4 regions of the Kitasatospora sp. NPDC003701 genome follow, and region 1 is predicted to be linked to each of the others. Evidence: riboswitches for the same ligand, from Rfam matches in the RefSeq annotation. Region 1 holds a riboswitch; each other region holds the start of a gene.
What was found. A riboswitch is a leader RNA that binds a small molecule or an ion and turns the genes downstream of it on or off. The one in region 1 is predicted to bind cyclic di-AMP.
Positions count from the first base shown of each region.

Region 2: linked by a shared signal. The riboswitch ahead of ACWDRR_RS24475 (M23 family metallopeptidase) and the one ahead of ACWDRR_RS12985 (M23 family metallopeptidase) in region 1 are both predicted to bind cyclic di-AMP.
Region 3: linked by a shared signal. The riboswitch ahead of ACWDRR_RS35630 (transglycosylase family protein) and the one ahead of ACWDRR_RS12985 (M23 family metallopeptidase) in region 1 are both predicted to bind cyclic di-AMP.
Region 4: linked by a shared signal. The riboswitch ahead of ACWDRR_RS35855 (transglycosylase family protein) and the one ahead of ACWDRR_RS12985 (M23 family metallopeptidase) in region 1 are both predicted to bind cyclic di-AMP.

Region 1 covers NZ_JBSFNM010000010.1:181,441-185,950, forward strand. The annotation lists gene ACWDRR_RS12970 (TetR/AcrR family transcriptional regulator) at 160-729, opposite strand; gene ACWDRR_RS12975 (alpha/beta fold hydrolase) at 819-1,646, opposite strand; gene ACWDRR_RS12980 (YiaA/YiaB family inner membrane protein) at 1,775-2,065, opposite strand; cyclic di-AMP (ydaO/yuaA leader) riboswitch at 2,325-2,468, shown strand; gene ACWDRR_RS12985 (M23 family metallopeptidase) at 2,481-3,341, shown strand; gene ACWDRR_RS12990 (hypothetical protein) at 3,396-4,370, opposite strand; gene ACWDRR_RS12995 (GNAT family N-acetyltransferase) at 4,413-4,510, shown strand, end outside.
Region 2 covers NZ_JBSFNM010000027.1:70,251-74,760, reverse strand. The annotation lists gene ACWDRR_RS24480 (MFS transporter) at 1-1,294, opposite strand, end outside; cyclic di-AMP (ydaO/yuaA leader) riboswitch at 1,605-1,765, shown strand; gene ACWDRR_RS24475 (M23 family metallopeptidase) at 1,769-2,794, shown strand; gene ACWDRR_RS24470 (DUF2470 domain-containing protein) at 3,257-3,976, opposite strand; gene ACWDRR_RS24465 (MFS transporter) at 4,191-4,510, shown strand, end outside.
Region 3 covers NZ_JBSFNM010000058.1:49,794-54,303, reverse strand. The annotation lists gene eno (phosphopyruvate hydratase) at 1-1,175, opposite strand, end outside; gene ACWDRR_RS35630 (transglycosylase family protein) at 1,419-2,336, opposite strand; cyclic di-AMP (ydaO/yuaA leader) riboswitch at 2,341-2,512, opposite strand; gene ACWDRR_RS35625 (cytochrome P450 family protein) at 2,811-4,085, opposite strand; gene ACWDRR_RS35620 (SDR family NAD(P)-dependent oxidoreductase) at 4,244-4,510, shown strand, end outside.
Region 4 covers NZ_JBSFNM010000059.1:39,447-43,956, reverse strand. The annotation lists gene ACWDRR_RS35865 (hypothetical protein) at 1-54, shown strand, start outside; gene ACWDRR_RS35860 (hypothetical protein) at 147-2,267, opposite strand; cyclic di-AMP (ydaO/yuaA leader) riboswitch at 2,694-2,820, shown strand; gene ACWDRR_RS35855 (transglycosylase family protein) at 2,807-4,132, shown strand; gene ACWDRR_RS35850 (hypothetical protein) at 4,301-4,501, shown strand.

The DNA.
Region 1 (4,510 bases):
GAAGGGTGACCCGGACGGCGTACGCGGGCCGGTGTCCGGTCGTGGGGGCCGGCCCGGGCGGCCGCCCTGACCAGGCGGTTCGCCGCGGCCGGGGCCGCCCGGTGCGGCGGGTGCGCCCGGTGTGGCGCGATCGCCCCGGGCGCCCGCACGCGGTGGTGCTCAGGCCCCGGGCCAGTTCCGCAGGCCGCCGGTGAGCAGGGTGATCAGGCGGTCCTGGGTGTCGGCGAGGTTCTCGGCGAGCTGGAAGCCGCCGCCGATCGACAGGGAGGCGAAGCCGTGGGCCACCGAGCGGACGGTCCGGGCGGCGTGGACGGCCTCGGAGCCGTCCAGCCCGTAGCCGCGCAGGACCGCGAGGATCACCCCGACCAGCCGGCCGGCCGCCCTGGTCAGGTCGTCGTCCGGCTGCGGGGCCTGCGGCAGCGCGGCGTACCGGTGCGGGTACTCGGTGGCGTACCCGTGGTAAGCGTGCAGGAGGGCGGCGACGGCGTCGTCCCCGCCTCGACCGAGGACGGCCTCGGCGAGCCGGTCGGCCAGTTCCCCGGTGACCCGGACGGCGACCAGCCGGCGCAGCTCGGCGAGCCCGCCGCTGACGTGCTTGTACAGCGAGGGGGTGGCCACCCCGGCGCGTCCGGCGACGGCGGCCAGGGTGAGGGCGTCGGGCCCCTGCTCGTCGATGAGGGCGAGGGCGTGGTCGACGACCTGCTCGGGGGTCAGTCCGACTCGGGGCATGGTGCGGTCTCCGTGGGGTGGCGGGGTGGCGGCGGAAGGCGGCGCTGGGCTCGGCCCGGTCGACCCGGGCAGTGACGGCTCAGCTCGGTTCAGCTCAGCTCGGCGAGGAAGGGCAGCAGGGCGTCGGCGGTGGCCTGCGGCCGGTCGGCCATCGGGTAGTGCCCGGCGCCCTCGATCATCACCTTGCGGGCCTTCAGCGCGGCGGCCTGCCGGTCGGCGACCAGCTCCGGGTCGGAGAAGTCGGGGTCCTTGCCGCCCATCACGACCAGCGCCGGGCAGGTCACGGCGGCGGTCCAGCCGGTCGGAGCGGAGTCCCCGCGGACGTAACCCCGGGTGGCCTGCTTGCGGCCCGGCGTGCGCATCGCGGCGACCAGCCCGTCCACGTAGGCGTCGAAGTCGGCCGGCTTGGCGCCCGGGTAGGCCATCCTGCGGTGGTAGAGGCCCCAGAACGCGGGCGAGTGCACCAGCAGCGCGCCCATCACGGCGAACATCGCGCGGTTCAGCGCGTTCGGCGGCACGTTCTCGACGAAGGCGTCCAGCAGGACGATCCCGGCGACCCGCCCGGGTGCGTCCCCGGCCACCTTGACCACGGTCGCGCCGGTGTAGGAGTTGCCGACCAGCGCGGCGCGGTCGATGCCGAGGTGGTCCAGCAGGGCGAGCACGTCGGTGGCGATCGCGGCCGGGGAGTAGTCGTCCCAGGCGATCGAGGACTCGCCGAAGCCGCGCAGGTCCAGGGTGATCACCCGGCGGCCCGCGGCCACCAGCAGCGGGCGCAGGTGCCGGTACGCGGCCCGGCTGTCGAGCATCCCCGGCAGCAGGACGACGGGGGCGCCGCCGCCCTGCACCGTGTCGTCGAAGGCCAGCCGGCCGCCGGGGCGGTCGAGGTACTGGGTGCTGGGGGTGAAGGTGCCGGTCATGGGGGGCCTCCTCGGTCCGCCGGGACGGGGTGTCGGCCGGTAGTGCCGATAGCCATAAAGCTAAGGCTAATAGCCTTAGCCGTCAAGCGGTCGGCCGGCGGGCTCCCGGGGTGTCCCGGCGTCGCGGCTCAGATCCCCTCCACCTTGAACGGGTCGTGCTCGGCGAGCAGCTTCTCCAGCCGGGCCTGGTCCACCCGGGTGACGATCTCGTTGGTCTCCTGCCGGTCCCGGACCACCTTGGCCAGCGTGAACGAGGAGGTGACGGTGTAGAGCAGCCCGATCCCGAGGAAGGCGCGGGTCCAGCCGCCGACCGGCAGGTAGGCGATCCCGATCGCGAGGGCGCCGCCGGAGAGGGCGAAGGAGAGGACGGCCTGGATGTAGTACGCGGCCGTGGTACGTGACTGCATCGGTGCGTTCATGGCGTCAGGATGGCCGCGCCGGTCCGGCCCGCACATGAGTAGGAGTACTCAGATAGGGGGTCGTTCGTTGACGTCCAATCACGTTCGGTAGTGTCAGTTGTCGCCAATCGCCCCAAATCGCCCATCCGGTCGCGTAGTGTCCGAGTCGTATCCGGCCGTACCGAACGGACGGCTTGGAATCAGAGGCTCCTAGGATTAACGTTTGATAACGCAGCGCGGTCCCAAACGCCGTACCCAGACGGCACCGTGCGCCGTCGCCTAATCCCGCCGGCCGCCTCCGGGCAGGCCTGGGAGCCGGGGAACCACGTTCCTTGGGGTGAATCGGCCGGGCCCAGGCCCAGCCGTAGGAGACCTTCCTGCTCCGAACCCGTCAGCTAACCCGGTAGGCGCGAAGGAAGGAAAGGAGCGCGCCTCCGTGGCGTCGTCGCACTCTCCGGCACACCTGCCCGGCTCCACCGCCGGCACCCAGCTGCTCGACCACCCCTGGCCGCCCGCCCACCCGGGCGAGTACGGCGGGGCCGGCACCGAGGCCGGCCCGCAGGCCGTCGAGGCCAACCGGCACCGGATGCCCCGTCAGACCCGCGGCACCGCTCCGCTGCTCGGCGTCACCGCGGTGGCCGCCACCCTCGGCGCGACCGGTTTCGCCTCCGCCACCCCGGCCGCCGCGCCGGCCGTCGAGGCCCCGGACGAGACGCCGGTCGCGCTCTCCGCCGACCCCGGCCTGGCCCTCGCCGCCCGGATCCAGCTGCAGGCCGACAGCCAGCGCACCGCCGCCGAGGAGGGCGCCCGCGTGCAGGCCGCCAAGGAGGCCGAGGCCAAGCGCGCCGCCCAGCAGCAGGAGGCCAAGCGGGCCGCCGAGGAGGCCGAGAAGGCCAAGCTCGCCGCCATCAACCTGCCGGTGCGCGACTACAACCTCTCCGCCCACTACGGCCAGAGCGCCTCCTACTGGGCCCACCTGCACACCGGGCTGGACTTCGCCGCCGACACCGGCACCCCGGTGTACGCCGTCGGCCAGGGCACCATCACCTCGGCCGGCTGGGCCGGGTCGTACGGCTACCGGATCGTCGAGACGCTGCCCGACGGCACCGAGATCTGGTACTGCCACCTCTCCTCGATCATCAAGGGCTCCGGCAAGGTCGTCCCCGGCCAGCAGCTCGGCAAGGTCGGCGCCACCGGCAACGTCACCGGCCCGCACCTGCACCTGGAGGTCCGCCCCGGTGGCGGCGCCCCGGTCGACCCGGAGACCTGGTTCGAGCAGCGCGGCATCACCCCCTGACAGCCCGCCACGGTGCCCCGGTCGTCTCCACGACGGCCGGGGCACCGTCGCGTCTCAGGCCCCGGGGGCGCCCCAGCCGGACTCCCCGGCCGCCCCGCCCTCCTGGGCCCCGTCGTCCTCGTAGGCCTCCTGGGCCTCCTCGTCCTCGTAGGCCTCGTAGGCCTCGGGCAGCTGCGCCAGGTAGGCGTCGATCTCCTCCTGGCCCGGCTCCGGGGCGAGCTCCGGGAACTCCTCCACCAGCAGCCGCGGCAGTCCCGGCGTCGTCCACTCGCCGACCAGGTCCAGCGCCGCCTCGGCGGCGGCCTCCTCGAACGCCCCGAAGTCCCCGGCCAGCTCCTCCGGCATCGGCCGGCCCAGCGCGGTCAGCTCCGTCAGATTGCGGTAGCTGCGCCGCATCAACCCCTGCTCCAGCAGCCGCCGCGCGCCGTCGGTGGCCATCCCGACGCTGAGCATCCGGGCCTCGCCCCAGCCCCCGTCGTCCACCGCGTCCAGTTCGCCCGACCACTCCAGCGCCTCGTACGCGGCCGACCGGTCCTGCGGCGCCAGCTCCCGGAACGCCGCCAGCCAGGCCCGGACCGCCGCCCCGTCGGCGAGGTCCACCCCGTCCGCGCGCAGCAGCAGGGTGTACAGCCGGGGCCAGGTGACCAGATCGGCCCGGCGCAGCAGCCCGGCGGCCACCTCGCCCTGCCACTCGGCCTCCGCGTGCAGCCGCTCCTGCCGCTTGGCGTTCAGCCGCTTCGCCGCCCGCTGGTGGTCGATCAGCAGCCGCACCGCCGCGCCGTACGCCAGCGGGTCCTGCTCCGGGGCGGGCTGGACGTACAGGTAGAGCCTTTCGTACAGCAGCTGCTCCACGGCGTCCGAGGTCAGCTCCGGCCAGCCGTCACGCATCCTGCCCTCGCCCAGCTCCAGCAGCGCCAGCACCGCCCGCACCGGCGCCTCGGCCACCGGCGGGTGGCCCTGCGTCAGCGCCCAGGCGAGCAGTTCGGCGGCTTTGGTGCGCGGGGCGAGCCGCAGGTCTTCTTCTTCCATGTCACGTAAGGTAACCGGAAAGCCCGGGTAGGGTCGGCAGGCATGGTCCCCGTCCGACTCACCGGCCCCCGCCTGGCCATCCGCGAGTTCCACCACACCCCCGGCGACATCGACGCGCTGTACGCGGTGTTCGGCGACCC
Region 2 (4,510 bases), on a different contig from region 1:
GCACCCGGTAGGCATCGCCGCTGAGCCCGGCCAGCGCGGGCAGGGCGGCCACCGCGAGCAGACCGGCCGCGCGGGCGGCGGCGTTGTTGACGCCGCTGGCGATCCCGGCGTGCCGGACCTCCACCGCCGCGAGCACCGTCGCGGTGAGCGGTGCGACCAGCAGGACCATCCCGCAGCCCATCACGGTCACGGCCGGCAGGACGTCCGTCCAGTAGGAGGCGTCCGCGCCGATCCGCAGCATCAGCAGCACGCCCGCCGCGCAGACCAGCGGCCCCACGGTGAGCGGGATCCGCGGGCCGATCCGCTTGCCGAGCCGGCCGGCCCGGGCGGACAGCGCGAGCATCAGCACGGTGATCGGGACCAGGGCCAGCCCGGAGACCAGCGGGGAGAAGCCCGAGACGATCTGCAGCTGCACGACCAGCAGGAAGAACACGCCGCTGAACGCGGCGTAGACGCAGAGGGTGACCAGGTTCACCGCGGTGAACAGGCGCGAGGAGAAGAGGCCGAGCGGCAGCATCGGCTCCGCGACGCGGCGCTCGACCACGACGAAGGCGGCGCCCAGCAGCAGACCGGCCGCGCCGGCCGCCCAGACCCGGGGGGAGAGCCCCTCGCCCGCGGCCGTCAGCGCGTAGGTGACCGAGCCCAGGGCCAGCGCGGCCAGCGCCGCGCCGAGGGCGTCGAAGCGGCCCGTCGCGCTCTCGTCCCGGCTCTCCGGGACGTGCCGGGAAGCCACCGCCACCACCAGGACGGCGAGCGGGACGTTCAGCAGGAAGATCCACCGCCAGCCCGGGCCGTCCACCAGCCAGCCGCCGAGGAACGGGCCGATCGCGGCCGACACCCCGCCGAGGCCGGACCAGAGGCCGACCGCCGCCGAGCGGTCGTCCGGGTGGAACACGGCCTGGAGCATCGCCAGCGAGCCCGGGGTGAGCAGCGCGCCGCCGATGCCCTGCACCGCGCGGGCCGCGACCAGCACTTCGATGGTGGGCGCCGCGGCGCAGGCCGCCGAGGCGGCGGCGAACCAGAGCACGCCGATCAGGAAGACGCGGCGCCGGCCGTAGCGGTCCCCGAGTGCGCCGCCGAGCAGGATGAGGCCGGCCAGCGTCAGCAGGTAGGCGTTGAGCGTCCATTGCAGGGCTTCGAGCGGGGCGCCGAGATCGGTGCCGATCCGGGGCAGGGCGACGTTGACCACGGTGCTGTCGAGCATCGCCATGCTGGAGCCGAGCACCGTCGCCAGTACTACCCAGCGGCCCTGCGCGGTGCCCAGGCGCAGGGTGCCGGCCTCGGAGGTGGCCACCGCCTGATCGTGCGCCCCGGGAGCCGACGTGACAAGGCTCACCGGGGGTGTGTCGGCAGATGGCTTTCCGTAGGTGATCGCATGCGGACGGACACCGAAATCGGCGGAGCGTCGTGGATCAGTGGCACGCGGTGAATCGATTGTGCACATACCGTGCAGCCGATCATTCGGAGTGTCACGGCCTTCCCGGCATTGGTTGTCGATTCAAGAGATCGACATTGCTTCACCCGGATGGATGGGCTTTAGTTCAGCGACCGCCCGGCATTGGCCCGGGTGGCCACCGGGTGGAACGCCTAGTCCTGCCGCTGCCCGGTGGTACGAACCGAACTCTGTACGGCAGGAGCGGGGGACCCAAAGGTAAGTCGCCGGACCGGAATTCGCGGTCCGGCTTGGGGTGAAGCCGCGCTATGCGGCCGGGCAACTCCAGCCCGAACCCGACAGCTCACCTCGCAGGCGTCGGAGAGGAAATTCCCCATGCCCGCACAGGCTCGTCGTATCGCCCTGCCCCGCGCCGCCCGCATCGGCATCGCCACCGCCGTGACCGGCGCCGCCTTCGCCCTTCCGCTGGTGACCACCATCAGCGCCCAGGCCCACACCGCCCCGGCCGCGAAGCCCGCGCAGACCAGCACCTGGACCGGCGCCACCAGCGTCGACGCCACCCCGGCCGCCGCCGCGCAGCCGGCCGCCGAGGCCGCCAAGCCCGCCGCCGCTCCGGCCGAGGAGAGCTACAAGGTCGTCGGCGGGGACACCCTGTCGAAGATCGCCGACGCCAAGCAGGTCGAGGGCGGCTGGCAGGCGCTGTACGACCACAACCGCTCGGTCGTCGGTGCCAACCCGAACCTCATCTTCCCGGGTCAGCAGCTCGCGCTCGGTGCCAAGGCCGCCACCGCTCCGGCCGCCGCCGAGGCCGCCAAGCCGGCAGCCCCCGCCGTCAAGCCGCAGGAGTCGGTGAAGCCGGCTGCCAAGCCCGCCGCCCCGAAGCCGGTCCAGGCCGCCAAGCCCGCGCAGGCCCCGGCCACCAAGCCGGCCGCCCCCGCCGCCAAGCCGGCCGCTCCGGCCGTCACCCCGGCTCCGGCCGCCCCGGCCGCCACCTCCGGTTACGTCGCCCCGGTCGCCAACCCGAAGCTCGGCACCGCCTACGGCGTGGCCGGCTCGATGTGGTCCTCCGGCCACCACACCGGCGCCGACTTCGTCGCCTCCACCGGCACCCCGCTGCGCGCCATCGCGGCCGGCACCGTGGTCAAGGCCGGCAACGGCGGCGCCTACGGCAACGAGGTCGAGATCAAGCTCGCCGACGGCAAGTACGCCCAGTACGCGCACCTGTCCTCGATCGGCGTGAAGATCGGTCAGACCGTCACCGCCGGCCAGCAGATCGGCCTCTCGGGTGCGACCGGCAACGTGACCGGCCCGCACCTGCACTTCGAGATCCGCACCGGCTCGGAGTACGGCTCGGACATCGACCCGATCGCCTACCTCCGGGCGCACGGCGTCTCCATCTGACCTGGGGTCGGACCACCGCTGGGTGCGGGGCGAACGACCTCCCGGGATGGTCATGTCGGGTGACCGCTCGACCGGGTGATCGCCGCACCACCAGTGGAACATGGGCGCGGGACACGCCCAGGCCGGCCCGGCTCGCGAATATCCTTCGCGAGCCGGGCCGGCCGCTTTTTGTTTTCCCTGTTCTTCCGCGGGCCGGTCCCGGTTCGAAGCAGCCCCCCCTGTGACGGGAGGCGCGGCGGCTGACCCGCCTTTGCGGCAGCGTGCGCTTTCCGGATTCCGGTGTCGGCCCGTCCGGACCGGTTCCGGATGGTTCCCGCCCCGAATGCGGACGGCCCGCCCGGGGTCGGACGGGCCGTCAAATCCGCCGGGCAATTTCCGCGGCGGGTGGCGGGTGGCGGGTGCGGTCACGGCTCCGGTCACGGCTCCGGATTCGCCCGATGACCGGTCGGGACCGATGACCGGTCAGGACCGGTGGGCGGGCAGGTCGCTGTTCGCGGCGGTCAGCAGCTGGTGCACCCGGTGGCCGAACTCGTCCGCGTCCCGGGCCGGCTCGGGGAAGACCAGACGGACGTCGCGGTGGCCGTACGGGTGGTCCAGGCGGAGCACCAGGCCGTACCGGTCGAGGGCGAGCGGGCGGATGTCGGGGCGGCCGGCGAGCAGCTCCTGGTCCAGCAGCCGGGTGAGCAGGGCGAGGGCGTCCGGGTGGTCGTCGGCGAGGTGGGTGAGCATCGCGGCCTCGAAGCGGGCGAGCGGGTCGGGCGCGGCGAGGGAGAGGTCGGCGCCGGTGAGGGCGGTGGTGCCGTACGGGGTGGAGAGGACGGCGTGCGCGACGTCGAGTCGGAGGTGGACGCTGAGGCCGTCGTCGGCGAGGTGGGCGAGGTGGAGCCGGCCGGCCAGGGTGAGGCGGCCGCGGACGCGGTCGCGGACGGCGACGGGGGCGATGTCGGTGAGGTCCAGGACGACGGGGAGGCCGTCCTGTTCGCGGGTGACGGCGAGCGTGAGCGGCGCGTCGAGCGGGGCGCGCAGGCGCAGCCGGGAGCCGTGCACCGACACCGGGCTGTCCAGGTCGTGGTGCTCGCCGCCGGCGCGGATCACCACCGAGGAGGTGGCGGTGAGCAGGCTGCAGACCCGTTCGGCGGCGGTGGGTTCGGGCGCCTCGACGTCGACGGGGCTGGGGCTCATGACGACCTCCGGTAGTTAGGTGAGCCTAACCTAATCATTTCGACCGGGGAGGGCAAGGTGCGCGGGGCGGTTCGGGGTCGGGATCCGCGGCATGGCGCCAGGTGGATTGCAGATGGAGATAACGAGCGCTTGCAAGTATCCGGCGCGCGGTCGTATTGTCGACGCTGGTAGTTGCACACGCAATCGTTTGTACGCTCTGGAAAGCGGTCCCCTCATGCCCCTCGCGCTCCTGGCGCTGGCGATCAGCGCCTTCGGCATCGGCACCACCGAGTTCGTGATCATGGGCCTGCTGCCCGAGGTCGCCGGCGACTTCTCGGTGTCCATCCCCACCGCCGGTCTGCTCATCTCCGGCTACGCACTCGGCGTCGTGATCGGCGGCCCGCTGCTCACCGTCCTCGGCACCCGGATCCCCCGCAAGGGGATGCTGCTGATGCTGATGGGCCTGTTCATCGCGGGCAACCTGGTCTCCGCCGTCGCGCCCGCCTTCGGTCTGCTGCTGGTCGGCCGGGTGCTCGCGGCCTTCGCGCACGGCGC
Region 3 (4,510 bases), on a different contig from region 1:
CGGGCCGGGGCGCCGGTCTTGATCTGGCCGCAGTTGGTGGCGACGGCGAGGTCGGCGATGGTGACGTCCTCGGTCTCGCCGGAGCGGTGGGACATCATGCAGCGGTAGCCGTTGCGCTGGGCCAGCTCGACGGCGTCCAGGGTCTCGGTCAGCGAACCGATCTGGTTCACCTTCACCAGCAGCGCGTTGGCGGTGCCGGTCTCGATGCCCTTGGCCAGGCGGGCCGGGTTGGTGACGAACAGGTCGTCGCCGACCAGCTGGACCTTGTCGCCCAGCTTGACGGTCATGGCCTTCCAGCCGTCCCAGTCCGACTCGTCCAGCGGGTCCTCGATGGAGACCAGCGGGTAGGAGGCGACCAGGTCGGCGTAGTACTCGATGAGCTCGGCGGCGGAGAGCGCCTTGCCCTCGAACTGGTAGGCGCCGTCCTTGTAGAACTCGGAGGCGGCGACGTCCAGGGCGAGCGCGATGTCCTTGCCGGGCACGTAGCCGGCCTTCTTGATGGCCTCGGTGATGAGGTCCAGGGCCTCGCGGTTGCTGTCCAGGTTCGGCGCGAAGCCGCCCTCGTCGCCGAGGCCGGTGGACAGGCCGCGCTCCTTCAGCACGCCCTTGAGGGTGTGGTAGACCTCGACGCCCCAGCGGACGGCCTCGGAGAAGGACTCCGCGCCGATCGGAGCGATCATGAACTCCTGGATGTCGACGTTGGAGTCCGCGTGCGAGCCACCGTTGAGGATGTTCATCATCGGGACCGGCAGGACGTGCGCGTTCGGGCCGCCCAGGTAGCGGAACAGCGGCAGGTCGCTGGCCTCGGAGGCGGCGTGCGCGACGGCCAGCGAGACGCCGAGGATCGCGTTGGCGCCGAGCGAGGACTTGTCCGGGGTGGCGTCCAGGTCGAGCATGGCCTGGTCGATCAGGCGCTGCTCGGTGGCGTCGTAGCCGACCAGCTCGGGGCCGATCTGCTCGATGACGGCCAGGACGGCCTTCTCCACGCCCTTGCCGAAGTAGCGGTTCTTGTCACCGTCGCGAAGCTCCAGCGCCTCGAAGGCACCGGTGGAGGCACCCGACGGGACAGCGGCACGGCCGGTGCTGCCGTCGTCGAGGCCGACCTCGACCTCGACCGTGGGGTTGCCACGCGAGTCGAGAATCTCACGGGCTACGACGACATCGATGGACGGCACGAGGCATCTCCTAGCGGAAGCAGGTTCGGCTGACGATGGGTGCTGTCGGCCGGATGGTTGCGGAGTCGTTACGACCAGAGCCTAACCGCACGGGCTCTCGGGACCACGTCGACCTCGGTCCCGTCTCAGCGTGTGGCCCGGCTACCCACCGGTAGTTCACCTGGTTGCCCCATGAAAGGGGCCCGAATGCGGACGAAGGGGGTCTGACCGACCCCCTTCGTGGAGCCACCGCGGCGGCGGGCGTCAGCCGAGGTCGAGCACCTGGCCCGGAAGGATCAGGTTCGGGTCGGTGCCGACGGTGCCGCGGTTGCCGTCGTACAGCGACTGCCAGCCGCCCTGAACACCCTGCGCCGTGGCGATGGTCGACAGCGTGTCACCGGACTGGACGGTGTAGCCGTGGCCGGCGCGCTGCTGGGCGGCGGGGGCGGCCGCGGCGACCGGGGCGCCGTGGGCGGCGGCCGGGCGACCGTCCTGGCCCGCGTACTGGCCCGCGGCCTGACCCGCGTACTGCTGATAGACGCTCTGGTGGCTGGTCCAGTACCAGGCGCCGTTGCTCTGGTACCAGAAGACCTTGGCGTCGGCGTCCCAGCCGGACTTGTGCTGCGCGTCCTGCTGGACGGGCTGCTGGGCGGCGGGCTTCGGGGCCTGCTGCTGGACCGGCTGCTGGGCGGGCTTCTGAGCGGGCTTCGGCTGCGCGGGCTTCGGCTGGGCCGGCTTCGGCGCGGCGGGCTGCTGGGCCGCGGACTCGGCGTCCGAGGAGGTGCCGACCGAAGCCGGGGCGCCGCCCTTGGTCAGGCCCGCCTTCTGCGAGCAGACCGGCCAGGCGCCCGGCCCCTGCGAGGCGAGGACCTTCTCGGCGACGGAGATCTGCTGCGCCCGGCTGGCCTGGTGGGCCTGCGGCGCGTACGAGGTGCCGCCGTACGCCTTCCAGGTGCTGGGGGTGAACTGCAGCCCGCCGTAGAAGCCGTTGCCGGTGTTGATGCTCCAGTTGCCGCCGCTCTCGCACTGGGCGACCGCGTCCCAGGTCGAGACCGGGGCGGCGGAGGCGCCGGCGGCGGTGAGCAGCGGCAGTGCGAGTCCGACGCCGGCCACACCGGCGACGGCGATGGCCTTCTCGGTCTGGGTGCGACGACGATGACGGCCGGTTCCGACGAAGAGCATGACGTTTCCCTCTCCGCACGCCTGCGAGGTGAGCTGTCGGGTTCGGACCGGGAGGTGGCCCGGCCGCGTGACGCGAAGGCTTTCTGCCCGCGCGAGCGGCTTCACCCCAAGCCGTGGGGGACGGCAACAAACCTGGTTCCCCCGCCCCTGCCCAAGGGTTCTGGTCGGTTTCCCGTGACGCGGCGGGCAGGATTCGGCGTTCCGCGCACGGGGTTCGCAGCTGCGAACTCCAGGGAGGGTAGACAGATCCTCACATCAATCACAAGCTCATATCGCAGGTATCACACATAAATTACGGCGCGTGGCCGATCGCCTACCAACGACGGCGCTATGTCCTGATTGATTGCGGTTCAGGTCCCGTAGGAGGGCGCGGCGGCGACACCCCGTCAGCCCGAAGGCGACACCCCGTCAGCGTGTCGCCGGCCCGAAAGGGCGGAGATCGAGGCGCCGTCGGGGCATCGCCGCGCGGATTGCTCAGAGCCCGGCCGGGGGTTCCGCGGACGGCTTCTCGGGGGTGAATTCCACCGGGAGATCGCGAAGTCCGCGCATGATCAGGCCGCCGCGCCAGCGGAGATTCTCCGGGCTTTCGGCGAGTTGCAGATCGGGCAGCCGGGTGAGCAGGGTGGCGAGCGCCGACCGCCCCTCCAACCGGGCCAGCGGAGCGCCGATGCAGTAGTGGATGCCGTGCCCGAACCCCAGGTGCGGGTTGTCGGTCCGGGCCAGGTCGAGGGTGTTCTCGTCGGCGAACCGCGCCGGATCCCGGTCCGCCGCCGCGAGCACCACCAACACCGGGTCGCCGACCGGGATCTCCACCCCGCCGATGGTCAGCGGGCTGGTCGCGAACCGCCAGGTGGCGAGCTCCACCGGCCCGTCGTAGCGCAGGAGTTCCTCGATCCCGGTCTCCAGCAGAGCGGTCTCGCCGCGGGCGATCGAATCCTGGAGCAGCGCCCGCTGCCCGGGGTTGCGCAGCAGCGCGTAAGTGCCGTTGCCGATCAGGTTGACGGTCGTCTCGAACCCGGCGAAGAGGAGGATGAAGGCCATCGCCGCGGCCTCGTTCTCGGTCAGGTGCTCACCGTGATCGCTGGCCCGGATCAGGCCGGAGATCAGGTCGTCGCCGAGGTCGGCCCGCTTGCGGTGGATCAGCTCCGCCAGATAGGCGCGCATCCGCTTGACGGCCCGCCCCACCCCGCCGCGCTGCCCGCTGCCGTGGCGGATCATCATGCCCGCCCAGTCCCGGAAGTCGTCCTGGTCCTCGGCCGGCACGCCGAGCAGGTCGCAGATCGCGTAGATGGGCAGCGGGAAGGCGAACTCGTGGATCAGGTCCGCCGAGCCGCGCTGCGCGAAGCCGTCGATCAGCCGGTCGGTGAGCTGCTGCACCCGGGGTTCGAACTCGGCGACCCGGCGCGGCGTGAACGCCTTGGAGACCAGCCGGCGCAGCCGGGTGTGGTCCGGCGGGTCGATGTTCAGCAGGTGGGTCATCAGGTTGGCCTGGCGCTCGCCGGGGATGCCGACCCGGCCGGCCCGGTGGGCGTGCCCGCTGTGGTGGGCCGGGTTCTTCGAGAGCCGGCTGTCGGCGAGCGCCTGCCGGGCGTCCGCGTACCTGGTCACCAGCCAGGCCTCGACCCCGCTCGGCAGGGTGGTGCGGTGCACCGGCTCGTGCTCCCGCAGCCACGCGTACGCCGGGTACGGGTCGGCGGCGAACTCCCAGGTGAAGAGCGGCGGGCGGGCTGAATCGGGCTGAACTGGCATGTGTCGACCGTATCCGGTGGGGATCTCCGGCGTGGCAGGCGTGAGCCTGGTCACCTGCGGGGTAATCCCTGTTGCGGAGGGTCAGGACCTGCCTACGATCCTCCGCAAGCAAAACGCGTGGGCGCCGGTGCGGAGCCGCCCACAGGGAGGAGCGCACCATGCGGGTCACCGGGGCAGTCGTGGTCATCGCCGTACTCGCCGGCGGGTCGGGGGCCGACCTCGCCCGCCGGTTCACCGCCGCGGGCGCCGCCGGCGTGCTCATCGCCGACCAGCAGGTCGGCATCGCCGAGGACCTCGCCGCCGAGCTCGACCGGACGGGCTGCCCGGTCGTCGGCGTCTGCGGTGACATCCGCCGCCCGAGCGACATCGCCGCGCTGGTCGACACCACCGAGAAGCACCTCGGCCCGATCGACCTGTTCTGCGTG
Region 4 (4,510 bases), on a different contig from region 1:
GCCGCCGCCGAGCAGGCCGCCGGAGGGCACGCCGGCGAGGCCGCCGCCGAGTAGCGGACCGCCGACGCCGAAGGGCCCGGAGCGCACCCGCTCCGGGCCCTCGACGCGTGGGCCCGGGCCCGCCCGGCGCCGCACCCGCACCGGCCTCAGGACCGCCCGCCCACCCGGCCGGTGGCCGCCGCGGCGTCCCCCAGCCGCAGCGCCGGCAGCTGCACCGCCCGGGACTGCGCGGCGAAGGCCGCCACGGGCACCCCGGTCGCGTTCCACTGCGGCTGCGCGCCGTCGCCGTCCGCCTTGCGGATCTGGAGCACCTCGGTCTGCCCCGCGCGGCGCAGCAGGATGTTCTTGGGCGGCGCGGCCTCCGGATCGATCCAGAGCTCGTTGCCGCCGAACTCGCAGTCCAGGACGAGGATGTCGTCCGGCTTGCCGTCCGGGGTGGCCCGGAAGGCGATCCCGGCCCGGCGGTGGCCGGTGAACCGGCTGCGGCTGAAGGTGACGGCCTCCCCGGCGAGTTCGTGCCGCGCGGTGGAGACGGCGAAGTCGCTCTGCCCGGCGGCGTCGATCAACAGCCCGTCGAAGAGGGTGCCCTTGTCCCGGCCGAGCGAGTGCAGCTCCACTCCCCCGCCGCCGTTGCCGTACAGCACGCTCGCGGTGTAGTCGAAGTCGTTGAGGTAGGCGCCGTGCTCGATGCCCCACCCGCCGTTGTGGTAGGCCGCGAACTCGGTGACCACGTGGTGCCGCTGGGCGTTCAGCCAGACGAAGATGCCGTCCCGCAGGTTGTTGTGGGCCAGGCAGCGCCGGAAGTCCCAGACCCCCTCGCTGTTCTCCGGCCACTCGAAGCCGGAGGCGCCGTCGGCCCCCTGGACGCCGACCGCCACGCAGTCCACCGCCCTGCCGCCGGTGCCGGCACCGAGGTTGAAGCCGGTCAGCCGGTAGGCCCGCGGGTTGGGCTCCAGCAGCGTGCGGGAGGCGACGCAGGACTCGTAGGCGATGTCGTCGGACGGCTGCTGCGGGGTGCGGGTGTCCGTCGGGCCGTCCCACCAGTAGGCGTCCTCCCAGGTGTCGTGGCTGATGCAGCTGCGGAAGGTGATGCCGTGGCTGGCGTGCGGGACGAAGGCGTGGCTCCCCGCGTCGCGCACCACCACGCCCTCGACGACGGTGCCCCGGGTGGTGTCGCCGAGCATGTGGAAGTGCAGCCCGTACCGGCCGAGCACCGGCGCGGTGACCGGGGCGCTGCCGTCCGGGCCCTTCCAGGTCTCCGCGGTGTCGGTGCGCGGGCCGAGCCAGCGCAGCGCCGCGTGCCGCACATCGGCCCGGCGGGAGCTGGTGAGGTGGACGTGGGCGCGGCCCTCGGCGGTGCCCTCGACCCGGACGCTGCGGGTCAGGTTGAGCACCTCGGCGCCGACCGTGACGCCCCCTCCGGCGCTCACCCGGGGGTGCGCGTACCTCAGGGGCGCCTCCAGGGTGACGGTGGATCCGCTGACGGACCGGACGACGGCGAGGTCGTAGCGGGTGGAGAAGCCGTCCTCGTCCGGCGGGCCGGTCGGGGTGACGGCCAGTTCGTCGCCGGGCAGCCAACCGGTGGGCGGCGCGGCCAGGGTGACGGTGGTGTCGCCGGCGGCGAGCGCCCGGGCGGCGCGCACCCAGGCGGTCTTGGCGGCGCCGTCCAGCCGCAGGTACCCGGCGCCCGTGACCCAGAGGCCGACGTCGGTGTCGACCACCTTCATGCCGTCGCCCCGGAAGCGCCGCTCGTCGACGGCGGGGAACCGCACGGTGTGCACGGCGGCGCCGTCGGGGGCGAGCGCGAGGGTGCCGCGGATCTCGACGTTGCCGTTCGCGGCGAGGGTGAGGCTGCGGTCGGCGGCGAAGGTGAGCGCGCCGCCGGGCTCGACCAGCAGCGAGCCGACGGTGGCGTCGGTGTCGAGCAGGACCCGGTCGGTGATCCGGACGGCGCTCTGCGGGCCGGGCACCCTGCCGCCCCAGCCGGCCGGGTCGGACCAGTGCCGGCCGCCCTGGTCGGGGGCGGGCGCGGGGGCGGGCGCGGCGGCGCCCTCGGGAGTGCCTGCGGGCGCGGCGCTCCCCCCGGGCGCCCCCGAGGGCGACGGGGCGCCGTGCTGGTGCCCCGCACCCGGGCTGTCCGCCCCCGGGCCCGGGGTGGGGCCCTCCACGGCGGCGACGGGCTCGGAGCGGCCGCCCAGGGAGCGCCGCAGCGCCTCCTCGCCGGCGACCGCCGCGAAGACCGTGCCGACGGCGAGCCAGCGCAGCATCGTCCGACGACGTAAGGGAGTTCGGGACCCTTCGGGCGGGATGTCCGCTCTGCGGTGTTTTGCCCGGCGATGCGCTCCGCGCGGTCGCGCAGCCGGCCGACCGGCCTCCGGGTCCTCGTCCATGGCCATCGTTGCGTAGCCCTCCCCCCGGGCGGCCGCGTCGATCCTGACGTCCTGAAGCATAGGCAGTTGCCGTGACCCCGACGGGCGTTGCCGGAAATCGGTCATTTCTGATCATGGTGGACAGCCATTCACCACCTCTTTCGTAAACCGTGACGAGCGTCACACATGTTTGCGGTTTGAACTTAAGTCTGCTTAACGTGCTCCCCGTTCGTGGCCACACGGACCCAGCTCACCCGCAACGCCGAGTCCTGCCGTCGGGTGCGCTGGCAGCGCAGAACGCACCACGGCAGGAGCGGGGGAACCACAGGTAAGTCGCCCGGGACCGGTACTCGTACCGGTTCGGGGCTAGGGGTGAAGCCGCGTCCACAGCGCGGCCGGGCAACTCCAGCCCGAATCCGACAGCTCACCTCGCAGGCGTGGGAGAGGACCGCGTCTTCATGCTGCCCACCAACGGCACCCGCCTGTCCGGCCGCACCCGCCGCGCGATCGCCACCCTCGGCGTCGTCGGCATCGGCCTCACCGTCCCCTGCCTCACCGCCGGCTCCGCCTCCGCGGCCTCCGTCGCCACCTGGGACAAGGTCGCCCAGTGCGAGAGCACCGGCAACTGGAGCATCAACACCGGCAACGGCTTCTACGGCGGCCTCCAGTTCACCAGCAGCACCTGGGCGGCGTTCGGCGGCACCGCGTACGCCGCCCGCGCCGACCTCGCCACCAAGGACCAGCAGATCGCGATCGCCGAGAAGGTGCTCGCCTCCCAGGGCCCCGGCGCCTGGCCCGTCTGCTCGGTCCAGGCCGGTCTGACCAAGGGCGGCACCCCGGCCGCCGTCGACACCTCCACCGCCGCCAAGCCGGCCGCCCCGAAGGCCGCCCCGGCCCCGGCGCAGACCCAGGCCCCCGCCGCCAAGCCGGCCGCGCCCAAGGCGGCTCCGAAGGCCGCCACCGAGACCCCGGCCGCCGACTCCGCCCAGCAGTCGCAGGGCGGTCAGAACTGGCAGCAGTACCACCGCCAGGGCGACGGCCAGGACTCCCGGGCCACGTCCGACGACTACACCGTGGTCGCCGGCGACTGGCTGTCCTCGATCGCCGACAAGAACAACATCCAGGGCGGCTGGGAGCGGCTGTACGAGCTCAACCGCGGCTCCCTCACCGCCGGCCCGCACGTCATCTACCCGGGCCAGCACCTGAGCCTGGGTGACCGCGCCAAGGCCCAGGCCTCGAACGGGTCCGGCCAGGGCTTCGACTGGTTCAACCGCTCCTCGGGCGCGACCGGCCAGGCCGCCGGCTCCACCGCGACCGCCGCCGCGCCGGCCGCGCAGACCCAGGCCCCGGCCGCCAAGCCCGCCGCCCAGGAGACGGCCCAGGCTCCGGCCCAGGCCGCCACCGGCAGCATGGCCGCCGCGGTCTCCTTCGCCCAGTCGAAGGTCGGCCAGGCCTACGTCTACGGCGGCACCGGCAACGGCGGCTGGGACTGCTCCGGTCTGACCCAGGCCGCGCTGCGCGCCGCGGGCATCTCCGTCCCGCGCGTCGCCGCCGACCAGGCCGCCGCCAGCACCCACGTCTCGCTGGACGCCCTCAAGCCGGGCGACCTGCTGTTCTGGTCCAACAACGGCCAGGACTCGGGCGTCTACCACGTCGCGCTCTACATCGGCGACGGCAAGTACGTCGAGGCCGCCAACCCGAGCTCGGGCGTGCGGACCCAGACCATCGCCAACTGGGCCCCGGACTTCGCCGGCCGGGTCTGATCCCTCGTGCGCGGGCCGATCCGGCCCGCGCACCCGCCGCAGCCCCCGGGGAGAGTCCGGTCGCTCCTCCCCGGGGGCTGCGGCGCGCCCGTCCGCGGGACGGCCGGGCCGTGGTCGGCCCCCGACCCCGGCGGGCATGCCGCTGCTCCGCACCCGAGGAGGAGTCACATGGCCCGGGTCACCGTCACGCTCGACGCCGATCCCGCGATCGACGCGATGATGCTCTCCGGCACCAGGAGCCGGCAGGCCGCCGTCGAGCTGATCCTGCTCGACCACCTGGCCCGGGGGCGGCGCACCGGGAGCCGGACCGGCGACGCCGCCGACGGACAGCGGACCGGCCGCCGGCGCCCGACCGCGCAGGAGGGCTGAGGGCGGACA